DNA from 3 places in the Streptomyces blastmyceticus genome. Region 2 is predicted to be linked to each of the others. Evidence: riboswitches for the same ligand, from Rfam matches in the RefSeq annotation. Region 2 holds a riboswitch; each other region holds the start of a gene.
What was found. A riboswitch is a leader RNA that binds a small molecule or an ion and turns the genes downstream of it on or off. The one in region 2 is predicted to bind cyclic di-AMP.

Region 1 (4,719 bases), on a different contig from region 2:
CCCTTTTCCGCCGCGACGCGTTCCTCGATCGAGGTCACCAGCTCTTCGGCCTCGGCTCCCCTGCCGTGGATGAAAAGCCAGCGCGGGCTCTCCGGCACGTGCCGCCGTACGAGCAGGATGACCAGGCCCAGGACCACCCCCAGGGCGAAGGTCAGCCGCCACCCCACGTCGATCGGGAAGATGCTCGTGTCGAGCATCAGGATCGACAACAGGGAACCGCCGACCGCACCGATCCAGAAACTGCCGTTGATGATGAGGTCGACCCGGCCCCGGTAGGCCGCAGGGATCAGCTCGTCGATGGCGGAATTGATCGCCGCGTACTCCCCTCCGATGCCGAATCCCGTCAGAAAGCGGAAGGCGAAGAACCACCAGGAGGAGAACGACAGCGCGGTCAGTGCCGTCGCCGTCAGATAGACGGCGAGGGTGACGATGAACAGCTTCTTGCGGCCGAAAAGGTCGGTGAGGCGGCCGAAGAAGAGCGCTCCGGAACACGCCCCCACCACGTAGAGGGCCGCGGCCAGTCCTGTGACCTCGCCCGAGGTGACCGACAGGCCGCTGCCCCGCTCGGAGAGGCGGCCGGCGATATTGCCGACGACGGTGACCTCCAGGCCGTCCAGGATCCAGACGGTGCCGAGACCGATCACCACCATCCAGTGCCAGCGGGACCAGGGGAGGCGGTCCAGGCGGGCCGGTACGGAGGTGGTGATCGCGGAGGTCACGGCATTCCGAGTGCCCTTGTTTGTGGCGGATATGCGTATGTTTGTGGCAGGTATGTGTACGGTGATTCGTTTGGTTGCCGTCCCGGGGCTCCGCCCCGGACCCCGGTCCTCAAACGCCGGACGGGCTGGATTTACGTACCCCGAAGGTTACGGCTGCAGGCCCCGTTCTCTCAGCCACGGGAGGGGGTCGATCGGGGCTCCGCCGTCCGGGCGGATCTCCAGGTGGAGGTGGGGGCCCGTGACGTTGCCGGTCGCGCCGACGCGGCCGATCACGTCGCCCGCGGACACCTTGCCCGAGGTGACCACCATCGACGACAGGTGGCAGAACCACACCTCCGTGCCGTCGTCCAGCTTCAGCACGATGCGGTAGCCGTACGCGCCCGCCCACCCGGCATGGGTGATCGTGCCGTTGCCGATCGCCTTGACGGGCGTGCCGGTCGGGGCCGCGAAGTCCTCGCCGGTGTGGTTCGCGGACCACATGTTGCCCGCTTGGCCGAAGCCGGCGGTCAGGGTGTAGGAGCCGACGGGCAGGGTGTACGCGCCCGGGCTGTGCGCGGCGGGCGTGCGGGGGCCGGTGTCGGCGGGGTTCGCGGAGGCGTCCTCCTCGGCCGCGGGGCGGGCCTCGGCCTTCGCCGCCCTGGCCTTCTCGGCTTCGGCGGCCTTCGCCGCCTTTTCCGCCTCGGCCGCCTCCGCCGCCTTCTTCGCCGCCGCCTGTGCCGCCTCGCGCTGCGCGGACTCGCGCGCCTCGTCGTCGGCGGCGTTCTGCTGGTGCTCGGCCTGCTGCAGTATGCGGGCGCGCAGGGCCTCGCCCGCGTTCGCGGTGCCCTGGGCGGCTTCCTCGGTGCTCAGGCCCGCCTGGGTCAGCGGCTGATCGGCACCGGGGGCGGCGGCCACGGCGTTCTCCTCCTGCCCTTGGCCGCCACCGAGGAGGGAACCCACTCCCGCCAGGTCGGGCACCGATATCGGCGCGGCCGGGCGGTCCTGGGCGCTCGCCATGCCGCCCGCGCCGACCGCCGCGATGACGCCGACACCGAGGACGGCGCCGCTGCGGGCCATCGTGCCGCCGCGCTGCTTGGCGACGCGGTGGCGGCCGCCGCTGCCACGGGCCGGGGCGGCGGAGTGGGGCGAGGGCTCCTCGGCGACGGGCTCGGGCACTGCCCAGTGCGGCACCGGGTGCGGCTCGGCCGCAAAGCCCGGGGCGGGGGCAATCGAAGACTTATTCATCCGCATGGCCGCCGGCCCCGCGTCGGCCTCGGCCGCGGTCATCGGCATATGCGCGGTCATATACGCGGGCACGATCGGAAGTTCGGGTGCGTGGGGCTCGTACGACCCATGCAGAGTGGGGTCGAGGGCAGGCTCGTTGGACGCCACGGGGGCGCACTCCTTTCCTTCCTTCTCGCCTACCGGGTTAGCTGACGGGTTCGGAGCAGGAAGGTCTCCTACGAGCCGGGTGCGGCCCGATTCACCCCAGGATGGGTGGTTCCCCGGTTCCCAGATGCTGCTGGTGTATCAGGTCTTGCTGTGCCCGCGGGATTCGGCGAAGGCGCACGGCGCCGCCTCTTGCGGCGGTGATGAGGACCGCACGTCGTTATCGAACGTTAATAGACAGACCGTGCAGTTTCCAAGCCGAAAGGCTGAATCGACCGGCTCCTTGGTCAGGACTTGGCAAGACGCCCGACCTCTTAATGCGGTCTTTATTCCGACGGAATGCGGAACGATCAAGATCCACTACTGCGTGCGCGGGCAGCATTTCGGTGCCGCGCGACTCTCTAAGCGCCGGTCAACGGCCGTACGGACAGCCGTCCCTGCCGCCGTGACCGTGCCGGACGCCCCGCCGCGGTGGGGCCGGCCGTCGCCGCGCCGGATCGCGAGCAGGGCCATGTCGTCCGTGGTCCGGCCGCCCGAGTGCCGGGTGACGTCGGCGACCAGCGTGTCCAACAGCACGTCGGGACTCTTGAACTGCCGGCCCGTCAGGCGCGCCCTCGGGTCGTAGAACACCCCGCGCGCGTCCCTCGCCTCTGTCACCCCGTCAGTGAAAAGGAGCAGGGTCGAACCCGGAGGGAACTCCACCTCCTCGACGCTGTCCGGCCACTCCCCCAGGTCGCCCATCCCCAGCGGCAGCGCGGGAACGGCGGGCTCCGCCTCGCTCGTGCGGCCGTCGGGGTGGAGCAGGAGGGGCGCGGGGTGGCCGCGGTTCACCAGGCGCAGTACGGGCGCGGCCACCGGCATCTCCGCGAGTACGGCGGTGGTGAAGCCCTCGAACTGATCCAGGTTCGCGCGCCGCGCGCCCTCCCTGCGCAACGCGCGCTCCAGCCGTGCGGCGAGCGCGTCCAGCGTGCGCTCCTGCTCGGCCGCCTCCCGGAACGCGCCGATGACCACCGCGACCGCCTCCACCGCCTCCAGGCCCTTGCCGCGCACGTCACCGACGATGACGCGCACGCCGTACGGGGTGTCCTGGACCGCGTAGAGGTCGCCGCCGATCCGGGCGTCCGCCTCCGCCGCCACATAGCGCGCCGCGACCCGCAGGCCGCCGATGCGGGCGGCCGGGCTCGGGAGGACGGCCCGCTGGGCAGTCTCCGCGATGTCCCGGGCGGAGGCGAGCCGCTGATCGCTGCGGCGGGCGATGCGGTTGATGCCGAGGGCGAGGAGGGAGACCACGACGACGGTGACGATCTCGCTCATGGCCTGCCCGGCGTCGTCGGCCCGCTCGTAGAGCGTGAGGCTCATCGAGGCGGCGACGGCGGCCAGGGCGATGGCGGCGGTCCCGCGCAGGGAGTGGAGGGGCGCCGCGACGAGGGGGGCGGCGTTGACGAAGGGGGCGCAGGTGTAGGCGGGGGGTGTGCCGATGTCGAAGAGGACGCCGCCGATGACGAGGGCGTAGGGGAGGGTGCGGGCGGCTCGCCACGCCAGGGGTTTCGCCTCGGGTTCCGGCCCGTCTCGCTGACCCACGGCGTTCTCCTGACCGGCCGTTCGCGTTGTGTCCAGCGTTGCCGCGTGGGCGCGTGGCGTCGAACGGGGGTGGGCCAAGTGGGGGGCGGGGGTTTTTCCCCTACCCGCCCCTTCCCGAAACCGGGCTCCGCCCGGACCCGGTCCTCAAACTCCCCCAGCTACCGCTGGGAGGTGCCCCCACGGGCTGGATTCGCCGGCCGTAGCCAGCAAATCCAGCCCGTCAGGGACTTTCGGGTCAGACCTTCGGCGCGCGGCGCGTGCCGCCGCCACCGCCGCCCCGGCGAACCGCGTTGCCCGGGCGGGTGCCGGTGGAGCGGCGGGAGCTGCCGCCCTGGCCCTGGCCGGTGCCGCTGCCGAAGCCGCGGTAGCCGCCGCCACCGTTGCCGGCGCTGGGCTCCGTACGCGTACGGCCACGGCCGCCGGCGCCCGAGCCGCGCGAGCGCGACGGCTTCTTCGTGCCCTGCTGCGGCTGCTGAGCGGCGGCCGGGGGCGCTATGACCACCGCGACGCCGCTGGGCTCGCGCGCACCGGTGATCCGCTCCAGCTCGGGGTCGCGGGGGTGCGTCTTGATGACGTTGGGGGTGATCTTCGCCGTGACCATCATGCGGGTCATCTCGCGCCGCTGCTCGGGCAGGACGAGGGTGACGACCGTGCCGGACTCGCCCGCGCGCGCCGTGCGGCCGCCGCGGTGCAGGTAGTCCTTGTGGTCCATCGGCGGGTCGATGTTCACGACGAGGTCGAGGCCGTCGATGTGGATGCCGCGGGCGGCGACGTTCGTGGCGATCAGCGCGGTGACCTGGTCCGTACGGAACAGCTCCAGCGTGCGGTTGCGCTGCGGCTGGCTCTTGCCGCCGTGCAGCGCGCCTGCGCGCACGCCCTCGGAGAGCAGCTTCTTCACCAGGCGGTCGGCGCCGCGCTTGGTGTCGACGAACATGATCACGCGGCCCTCACGGGCGGCGATCCGGGTGACCGCCTCCTTCTTGTCCGCGTCGGTCACGAAGAGCAGGTGGTGCTCCATCGTGGAGACCGCGCCGACCGAGGCATCGACGGA
Region 2 (4,719 bases):
CGTCGGCTGGCCGTTGGTCGCGCTCGCCTCGGCGCTCGCGCTGCGCCGGCGGTCCGCGCCGGACACCGGGATCGTGCTGGAGCCGCACCGGCGCATCGACGTCGCGTTCCTCGCGGTGGCCGCCGTCCTCGCCTTCGTGATGCCGCTGACCCGGGAGATCGGCTGGTACGTCCCGGTGGTGCTCGTCCCCTGGTACGGCTATTACCTCTACCGGATCGGCAAGTGCAGCTCGGGCGAGATGGAGGAGCTCGTCGGGGTGCCCGCGCGGCTCGCCACGCTGCCCGCGCCCCGCCGGCGCGCCACCACCGCGACGCTGTTCGCCGCCGCGGCGGCCGTCGTCTTCGCCTGCGCGGAGCCCTTCGCCAACGGTCTGGTGGAGGCGGGGGCCTCGCTGGGGATCGACCGCTTCGTCCTGGTGCAGTGGCTCGCGCCGCTGGCGTCGGAGGCCCCGGAGCTCATCGTCGCCGTGGTCTTCGCCTGGCGGCTGCGGGCGAGCGACGGGCTCGGCGCGCTGCTGTCCAGCAAGGTCAACCAGTGGACGCTGCTGGTCGGTTGCCTTCCCCTGGCCCATGCGCTGGGCGGCGGCGGAGCGGCGCTGCCGCTGGTGACCCGGCAGGTCGACGAGGTCGCGCTGACCGCCGCCCAGACCGTCCTGGCCGTGGTGGTCCTGCTCGACCTGCGCTTCGCCCGCCTCCAGGCCGCCGGGCTGTTCGTCCTCTTCGCGGTGCAGTTCGCCCTGCCGGGGGAGTCCGCCCGGCTCGTCCTGACCTATGTGTATCTGGGCCTCGCCGTCCTGCTGCTGGCGACCCGCGTCCGCCATCTCCCCGCCACGGCGCGCGCCCTGGGCGGCCGGATCGAGGGCGATCCGCACCACTGAGGCGGCGGCGCACGGCCCGGCGGCTCGTGGCGGCCGCCGGTCACGGTTCGGTGATGAGGTCGGTGAGGGCCTTGATGCCGTCGGCGGCCAGCACCCGGCGCTGCCGGTCCGCCGGGGTGCCCCGCCGCAGCAGACGGTGCACCAGCGAGCTCACCTGACGGATGTCACCGGCCTCCTCCAGCGCCTGCCCGATGTGCCCGAGCAGGGAGCGGACGACGTCGTCGGCGCCGCGGCGCCTGCCTTCGGGGTCGACGAGCACACCCTCCAGACCGTGCCGGGCGGCGTGCCAGTTCGCGGCACTGAGCAGCTCCGGCGGGCAGTGCGCGATCCGGCGGCCGCTCTTCTCGTCGCGGATGGCGGTCGCCACCATGCCGCGCACTATCCCGGCGAACATCACGGCGTCGTCGGCGCGCAGCTGGACGTCCAGGCAGCGCACCTCGATCGTGGGATAGCGGTCGGACAGCCTGGCCTGCCAGTACAGCTGTCCCCGGTCGCTGATCGCCCCGGCGACGAACAGCGCCTGGATACGCTCCTCGTAGTCGGCGAGATCGGTGAAGTGCGGGGGCGGGCCGCAGACGGGCCAGCGGCTGTAGACCACGGTGCGCCAGCTGGCGAAGCCGGTGTCCTGGCCGTGCCACATCGGTGAGTTGGCCGCCATGGCCACCAGCACCGGCAGCCAGGGGCGGACGCGGTTGAGGACGGCGACGCCCATCTCCCGGTCCGGGATGGCGATATGCACGTGCATCCCGTTGACCAGCTGTTCGTCGACCAGTTGGGGCGCCCGGCCGCGCATCGCCAGATAGCGCGGGTTCCGGGTGACGGGTATGGGCACCAGGCCCGCGCGGGGTGACGTGCCGCTCGCGGCGATCCGGCAGCCGTTCCGCTTGGCGGCGGAGCTCACGGCGTGGCGCAGGCGCAGCAGATGCCCGCTGGCCTCCGCCAGGTCCGCACAGACCGGAGTGGCCACTTCCACCTGGGCCTGCAACAACTCCGCCTGAATCTCCCGCTCGTGCACGACCGGTTCCAGGTCCACCGCTGCGCAGACCTGCTCTGCCTTGGGAACGGGCAGTGCGGTGGCCGGGTCGAGCAGAAGATACTCCTCCTCGATCCCTAGGGTGAGCATGCCGTAGGGCTACCCTCACGCTGTCACGGCGAACCACGCGTTCCCCGTGGTCGTGTATTTCTGACGCAAAGACGTCCCGCCCTCGTGCGCGTACTCGCAGCCGGCGCGGCCGTATGACTGGATTTCAGTCTTCGGATTTCCCGCAACGCCCAAGATTGAATTGGGAGTTGCCCGGGTTGCGTGCGACGGGAAAGTACCCCGGTTCCATGAATGCCGGGAAGTGAAGAAGTTCACAGAAAGCCGTCCTGGCTCCGGTTTCCGGCTCTTCGTGATGCAGGATCGTGACTCGAACACAAGATCCCGTCACCGAGACGGGCACCCCGGGCGGACGCCGAGTCCTGCCGCCGTTCCGGGTGCGGAGCAGACCGAATGGATCGGCAGGAGCGGGAGACCCAGGTACGGCGGACCACGATGGCGGTGGTCCTTGGGGTGAAGCCACGGATGTGGCCGGGCAACTTCGACAGCCCGAACCCGACAGGTCATCTTTCGCAGGCGGATGACGAAGGGTTTGACATGTCTGCGTTCCCCGGCATATCCACGCTCGTGTCCAGGGCCGGCGCCGCGACCGTCCTCACCGCCGCCACCGTCACCGCCTCGATGCTGCTGCCCGGTGTGGCGGCCGACGCCCAGGCGGCGACGCCTGGTCAGGCCGCGCTGAAGGTCGCCGCGTCCAAGAAGGGCTCGCCCTACCAGTACGGCGCCGCGGGCCCCAACCGGTTCGACTGCTCGGGCCTCACGCTCTACTCGTTCAAGAAGGTCGGCAAGAACCTGCCGCGCACCGCCCAGGACCAGTACAACAGGACCCGGCACCTGTCCGCGGGCTCCCGCCAGACCGGCGACCTCGTCTTCTTCCACTCCGGCAGCAACGTCTACCACGTGGGCATCTACGCCGGGGACAACAAGATCTGGCACTCGCCCAAGCCCGGCGCGTCCGTCCGGCTGGAGAAGATCTGGAGCAACAGCGTCTGGTACGGCCGCGTCAACTGACCCGGGCCCGGCCACGGCGAACGGCCCCTGGCGCCGAAAGGCGCGCACAGGGGCCGTGTGCCGGTTGCCGGGCGGTGCAGCTGTCCGGTGGAGGATCAGGGCAGCTGCGCCCCGAGGGCCTGGAGGGCCGCAGGGACCGGCTGGAAGAAGGTCTCGCCGCCGGACGAGCAGTCACCGCTGCCGCCCGAGGTGAGGCCCAGCGCCGTGTCGCCGTCGAACAGGGCGCCGCCGCTGTCGCCCGGTTCGGCGCACACGGAGGTGTCGATCAGGCCGTTGACCGTGCCCTCCGCGTAGTTGACGGTCGCGTTGAGGCCGGTGACCTGGCCGCTGTGCAGACCGCTGGTGCTGCCGCTGCGCTGTACCTGCTCGCCGACCGTCGCCTCACCGGCCCGGCTGATGTTCTGCTGGCTGCCGTTGTAGAGGTCCACCGTGCTGGAGTGGTCGGCCGAGCCCGTGTAGCGCACCAGCGCGTAGTCGTTGCCCGGGAAGGTCGAGCTCTCGGTCGTGCCCGCCTCGGCGCCGCCCTGCGAGTCGGACCAGGTGCTCGAGGCGTTGCCGCAGTGTCCGGCCGTCAGGAAGTACGGCTGCCCGTCCTTGGTGACGTTGAAGCCGAGCGAACAGCGCACCCCGCTGCCCCAGATGGCGTCGCCGCCCGCGATGAGCGGACGGAACTGCCCGGCGGTTCTGTGGAGCGTGACCTTGTCGCCCAGGCTCGCCACGACCTTGTCGAGCTGGGCCAGCCGGGCGCCGCGGACGGTGCTGTCGGCGGTGACGACGACCTTGTTGGTCCTGGGGTCGGTCGACCAGGCGGTGCCCGGGATGGACGCCTGCGCCTTCAGGGTCGCCCTGGCCGACGCGACGTCGGCCGCCGAGTGCGTGGCCGGGGCGGGCGTCGCGTGGGCGGCGGGCAGGGTGAGTGCGGCGGTCGCCAGGACCGCGGCGGCCGTACCGGCCATGGCGGAGCGGCGTGCGGATATGCGAGGACGTTTCACGAGACCTCCTGTGGGGGGTGCCCGGTGGGACCGATGTCCGGGCACGGAGGGTGCATGTGACGTGACGACAGGGGCGTGACGGCCGATGCGCGCCCGGTGGTGGCCGGGAGGCGCTAGTCGCGTCCATGTCAATTCCCGGAGTATCCCGACCGCCCGCGTGAACGTTCAAGAGCGACATTCGGTCGTACGGGCCGTGCTCCGGCAGGCCTCATGAGTCGCGGGAGCATCGCGAGCCGCCCCCGTAAACGCCTGTGACAGGCGCGGATGAGCGCTGGGCGGTGAGCGGACAAGACGGGGTGCGCCTGTCCGGTAATCGCTCTCTTTGAAGGCGGGCGGACGGTTTCTTTGCGCACCCTTAACGGACCGTCAGATGCGACGGGCCCCCGACCGCTCTCGCGATCGGGGGCCCGTCGGTGCCGGCCGCTCACCGGGCCCGGCCGTGCGGCCTACTGCGCGCCCGTCGTGTGGGTCGGGCGGATCGGACCGCTGTGCTCCGTGCCCGGGATCGGGGCGCCCTCCGTGTGCTCGATGGGCGCGCCGAGCCCGGCGAGGATGGCCTGCTCGCTGGGCGTGTTCTGCTCGGCGGGCTGCGCGGCCTCGGTGGGCTTCGGGGCCTCGGTGCTCATGCGGAACTCCTGTCATGCGGGTGGAACACGGTCTTTTCCCGAAGTATGCGGCACCGCGATCAACAGACGATCAATAGATGAACGCCGGGCAGGGCCGCGGGCGGCTCCTGCCGC
Region 3 (4,719 bases), 120 kb from region 2:
GCGCTGGGCGGCCGACTGCAGGACCGCGGGTCTCGCGGTCGGCTGCTTCCGGCCGCCGTCCGTGCCCGACGGGGTCTCGCGGCTGCGGCTGACCGCCCGCGCGGACCTGTCGGACCGTCAGGTCGAGGAGGCGGCCGGCACGGTCGTACGGACCGCACCGGCCGTCTGACGTCAGGTCGCGCCGTCGGGGCGGTCGAGGGGACGGAGGGAACCGTCGCACAGTCCTCCGACGAAGGAGGACCAGGCGGCGGGGGAGAGCAACAAGGCGGACAGGGCGGTGTTCTTCGAGTCGCGCACGGCCAGGAGCCCCGGGCCCAGGCCGGCCGTCTCCACGCAGTTGTTCATTCCGGTGCTGTAGCTGCTGCGTCGCCACACTGCGCCGCACAGAGCCGATTGAGAAGGTACGTACCGAGGCATTGCGGACATGGTGCCTCCTTACGCGCCGCCGTTGATCCCGGCGATGAAATCCAGCGAGTTCTCGTGCGAGAGGGCGTGCGCCCGCAACGTGGTGAATGCCGCGGCGTACGCCCGGAGGTCTTCTTTCCGCTCCAGGTAGAGGCTACTCGTCAAATGGTCGAGAACAACCACGTCCAGATCAGCAATGCGCGGAAATGAGAAAATAACAAAAGGCCCTGTGATGCCAATGTGGCCGCTCCTGGAGAACGGCAGTACATGCAGCCGCACATGGCGCAGCGAACCCGTTTCCACCAGGTGCCGCAACTGCCCGGCCATGACCTCCCGTCCGCCTACCTCATGGCGGAGCACCGCCTCGTCCAGCACGGCGCACAGCTCCAGCGGACGGTCGCCGCGGAGCACCGACTGCCGCGCCATGCGCACCCGCACCAGCTTCTCCACCTGCTCCGGCGGCGGGTCGTTGAGCGCCGCCCGGGTGACGGCCCTGGCGTAGGCGGGAGTCTGGAGGAGTCCCGGCACGACCGTGGTCTCCAGCGTGCGTAACCGCGACGCCTCCGATTCCAGGCTGATGAAGTCCAGATAGGCCGGGGGCAGCAGATTGCGGTAGGCGTACCACCAGCCCCGGCGGGCGCCCTCCGCATCGGCGGTGCCCGCGCCGCACAGCGCCCCCAGCAGCGCCCGCAGTTCGGGGTCCGACACCCCGTACGCGTCCAGCAGGAGCGCAACGTCCGAGGACTTCACGCCACTGCTGCCCGTCTCGATCCGGCTGATCTTCGACTGGTGCCAGCCCACCGCGTGCGCGGCCTCCAGGCTGGTCAGTTTGGCGAGTTCGCGCTGGCGGCGCAGCTCCCCGCCGAGTTTGCGGCGGCGCACCGCGGGTCCGTTTCGCATAGCCCTGCCTCCGCCTGTGGTGAACATGGTGTTTCTCGTCAATAGACCAGTGTGCCGTCCATATCCGGTCTGTCGTCGTAGAGTTCACCGCTTCGAGCGACAGATATATGCACATCTTGAGGGATCGCCCGCATCACCACCGTTTTCGGTGGCAGTCTGTCGCTCAGAGCCGTCCGGGAACGCTCTCGACTTCACGACGCATTGCGTCGGAGTCCGTACCCGGCGGGAAAGGGACAGCGTCATGGCAGACCACCAAGAAGCCACCGTCACTCTGCCGAGCGCCCCCGCCTCGGTCTCCACCGCACGCCGCTATGTGGCCGGTGTGCTCGCGGACTGGGGGCTGCCGGGCGACACGGACACCGCCGAGACCGTACGGCTGATCGTCTCCGAGCTCGCCACCAACGCCGTGCAGCACACCCGCGGCCAGTCGCCCACCTTCACCGTCGACGTCCGGCTCGAACTCGACCGGCAGTTGCGGATCGGGGTCACGGACAGCCACCCGCGCTTCCCCCGCCGACTGCCCGCCGCCGTCCAGCAGGACAACGGACGGGGCATGGTCATCATCCGCTGCCTCACCGCGGAGCGCGGGGGAAGACTCTTCTTCACCCCGAACCCCGACGGCGGCAAGACCGTGTGGATCTCGCTGCCCTGGACCGTGCCCGCCCTCAGCGCCGAGCGCTGAGGCGCGGGCCGGGCCCCCGCACGCCGTGCGGGGGCCCGGTGCGGCGCGTGGGATCGGTCAGTCCACCCGGCCGTAGAGGACGCTGTTGCTCCAGATCCGCTCCAGGCGGACCACCGCCCCGGTCCTGGGCGCGTGCCAGATCTTGCCGTCACCCGCGTATATGCCCACGTGGTAGACGCCCCGGCCGGACACGAAGAACACCAGGTCCCCTCGTTCGCGGTCGCCGCGGGAGATGTGGGTGGTCCGGTTGTACTGCTCGGCGGCGGTGCGGGGCAGGGTCTTCCCGGCCCGCTTGAAGGAGTAGAGGGTCAGGCCCGAGCAGTCGAAGCGGTAGGGGCCGGTCGCACCCCACTGGTAGGGGGAGCCCTGTTTCGAGGCCGCGATGTGCAGTGCGTTGGTGGCGACGGTCGATGCCTCTGCCCCCGTCGCGCCGCCCGGCACCAGCACCGTGGCACCGACGGCGGCGAGCGTGAGGGCCGAGGCTGCGCCGGCCCTGGACATCATTGACGGACGTTTGTGCGCGCCCATGTGCCAACCCTTCGTCAGCCGCCTGTGAAGGATGACCTGTCGGGTTCGGGCAGGCGAAGAATGCCCGGCCGTGTCAACGGCTTCACCCCAAGGGCCGACCGCACTACTCTTGGTCGTCCCACCGTGCTCGGGTCCTCCATCCCCACCGGTGCGTTCGGTCGACCCGGCATCCAGACAGCGGCGGGGTTCGGCGTCCGCCTGGACCGCCCCGCCGGGATGGCGGGGTCTTGTCGTCGACGGGATCTTGGCGCAGCCCAGGTACGGATTCCGAGCGGAACCAGAGGTATGTGAGGCTGCTCACTCCCGGGCAATTCCGCTGGACACGACGGGGATTGTCCGGTTCGGGAAAACCCTGTTGAGCCCCTGGCCTGGGGCCCGTCGGCACCGCTCCGGCGCGGCGTGCGTGCCCGGTTGAAATCGATCACCGCGCGCCGTCTACGACACCGTCCGGCGTCTGGGGGAGCGGTGTTTATTCGCCCGCCGACCCGTGATCCATGGGTGTGGGCGGGAGTGTGAGCGGGACCGCGCCCCGACGCGCCCGCCGCGCCCCCGCCGGGACCGGCATCGCGCGCGCCAGGGTGCCCCCGAGTAACTCCCGGCCGCCGCCCTCGAACACGGCTGCGAGGGACTTCGGCGGCCCGGCGCCGGCGACGGGCGCGGTCTGCGGTGCCCGTAGCCTGCCGTACGTGTCGTGCGGGAGGAGCGGAGTGATCCGGCCCAGGAGATCCCGTAGGTGCAGACGGCAGCTGCACGAACCCTTGGCCCTGACCGCCGGGTCCGCCCGGCCGTCGGGACCCGCGCCCTCACCCCTGGCCATGGATGCGCAAAGAGTCAGTTAACGCGTTGGAAAAGGTTCCGCTCTAATCTGCAATCCCTGGCTGTCCGATGAAGAAGCCCAGGTCAACAGTGTGTAGAACTCTTGTGTGCCCCCATTGGGTTCCGCTAGGGGGCCTGGTTCGTCAGTGAGGTGGACGCATGCAACTCTCCCCGCATGAGCAGGAACGCCTGCTTCTCCATGTGGCCGCCGACGTAGCCGAGAAGCGCCGGGCCCGTGGGCTGCTGCTCAACCACCCCGAGGCGGTGGCCCTGATAACCGTTCATGTCCTCGAAGGCGCCCGCGACGGCCGGACCGTCGCCGAGCTGATGTCCTCCGGGCGCAAGGTGATCGGCCGCTCCGAGGTGATGACGGGCATCCCCGAGATGATCCGCGAGGTCCAGGTGGAGGCCACCTTCCCGGACGGCACCAAGCTCGTCACCGTCCACGAACCCATCGGCTGAGGGGAAGTGCCCAACGTGATACCCGGAGAGATCCTCCTCGCCGACGCGCCCGTCGCCCTCAACCAGGGGCTCCATCGCACCCGCGTCACCGTGCTCAACGCCGCCGACCGGCCCGTACAGGTCGGCTCGCACTACCACTTCGCCGAGGCCAACCCCGGCCTCGACTTCGACCGCGCCGCCGCCCGCGGCAAGCGGCTCGACATCGCCGCGGGCACCGCCGTGCGCTTCGAGCCCGGCATCCCCGTCGAGGTCGCCCTGGTGCCGATCGGCGGCAAGCGCATCGTCGAGGGGCTGCGCGGCGAGTGCGGAGGGCCGCTGGATGACTGAACTCAGCAGGGCCGCGTACGCCGACCTGTTCGGCCCCACCGCGGGTGACCGCATCCGCCTCGCCGACACCGACCTCCTCGTCGAGATCGAGGAGGACCGCAGCGGCGGCCCCGGCCACGCAGGGGACGAAGCGGTCTTCGGCGGCGGCAAGGTCATCCGCGAGTCCATGGGCCAGTCCCGCGCCACCCGCGCCGACGGCGCCCCCGACACCGTCATCACCGGCGCCGTCGTCCTCGACCACTGGGGCATCGTCAAGGCCGACATCGGCATCCGCGACGGCCGCATCACCGGCATCGGCAAGGCCGGCAACCCCGACACCATGGACGGCGTCCACCCCGATCTCGTCATCGGCCCCGAGACGGAGATCATCGCGGGCAACGGCAAGATCCTCACCGCCGGGGCCGTCGACGCCCACGTCCACTTCATCTGCCCGCAGATCGCCGACGAGGCGCTCGCCTCCGGCGTCACCACGCTCGTCGGCGGCGGCACGGGCCCGGCCGAGGGCAGCAAGGCCACCACCATCACCCCCGGCTCCTGGCACCTCGCCCGGATGTTCGAGGCGATGGAGGGATACCCGCTGAACATCGGCCTCCTCGGCA

Region 1: it holds a riboswitch for cyclic di-AMP, as region 2 does, so the genes downstream of both, ABD269_RS14010 (peptidoglycan DD-metalloendopeptidase family protein) here and ABD269_RS17410 (C40 family peptidase) in region 2, are expected to answer to the same signal.
Region 3: it holds a riboswitch for cyclic di-AMP, as region 2 does, so the genes downstream of both, ABD269_RS17965 (C40 family peptidase) here and ABD269_RS17410 (C40 family peptidase) in region 2, are expected to answer to the same signal.

Annotation. Positions count from the first base shown of each region.
Region 1 covers NZ_BAAABW010000016.1:38,483-43,201, forward strand. The annotation lists gene ABD269_RS14005 (MFS transporter) at 1-719, opposite strand, end outside; gene ABD269_RS14010 (peptidoglycan DD-metalloendopeptidase family protein) at 867-2,090, opposite strand; cyclic di-AMP (ydaO/yuaA leader) riboswitch at 2,102-2,236, opposite strand; gene ABD269_RS14015 (PP2C family protein-serine/threonine phosphatase) at 2,448-3,668, opposite strand; gene ABD269_RS14020 (DEAD/DEAH box helicase) at 3,904-4,719, opposite strand, start outside.
Region 2 covers NZ_BAAABW010000018.1:50,913-55,631, reverse strand. The annotation lists gene ABD269_RS17420 (hypothetical protein) at 1-877, shown strand, start outside; gene ABD269_RS17415 (carboxylate-amine ligase) at 918-2,000, opposite strand; cyclic di-AMP (ydaO/yuaA leader) riboswitch at 2,354-2,510, shown strand; gene ABD269_RS17410 (C40 family peptidase) at 2,514-2,987, shown strand; gene ABD269_RS17405 (S1 family peptidase) at 3,083-3,943, opposite strand; gene ABD269_RS17400 (hypothetical protein) at 4,426-4,605, opposite strand.
Region 3 covers NZ_BAAABW010000018.1:171,036-175,754, reverse strand. The annotation lists gene ABD269_RS17985 (8-amino-7-oxononanoate synthase) at 1-169, shown strand, start outside; gene ABD269_RS17980 (DUF397 domain-containing protein) at 172-426, opposite strand; gene ABD269_RS17975 (helix-turn-helix domain-containing protein) at 436-1,305, opposite strand; gene ABD269_RS17970 (ATP-binding protein) at 1,547-1,987, shown strand; gene ABD269_RS17965 (C40 family peptidase) at 2,045-2,515, opposite strand; cyclic di-AMP (ydaO/yuaA leader) riboswitch at 2,520-2,685, opposite strand; gene ABD269_RS17960 (urease subunit gamma) at 3,491-3,793, shown strand; gene ABD269_RS17955 (urease subunit beta) at 3,809-4,120, shown strand; gene ABD269_RS17950 (urease subunit alpha) at 4,113-4,719, shown strand, end outside.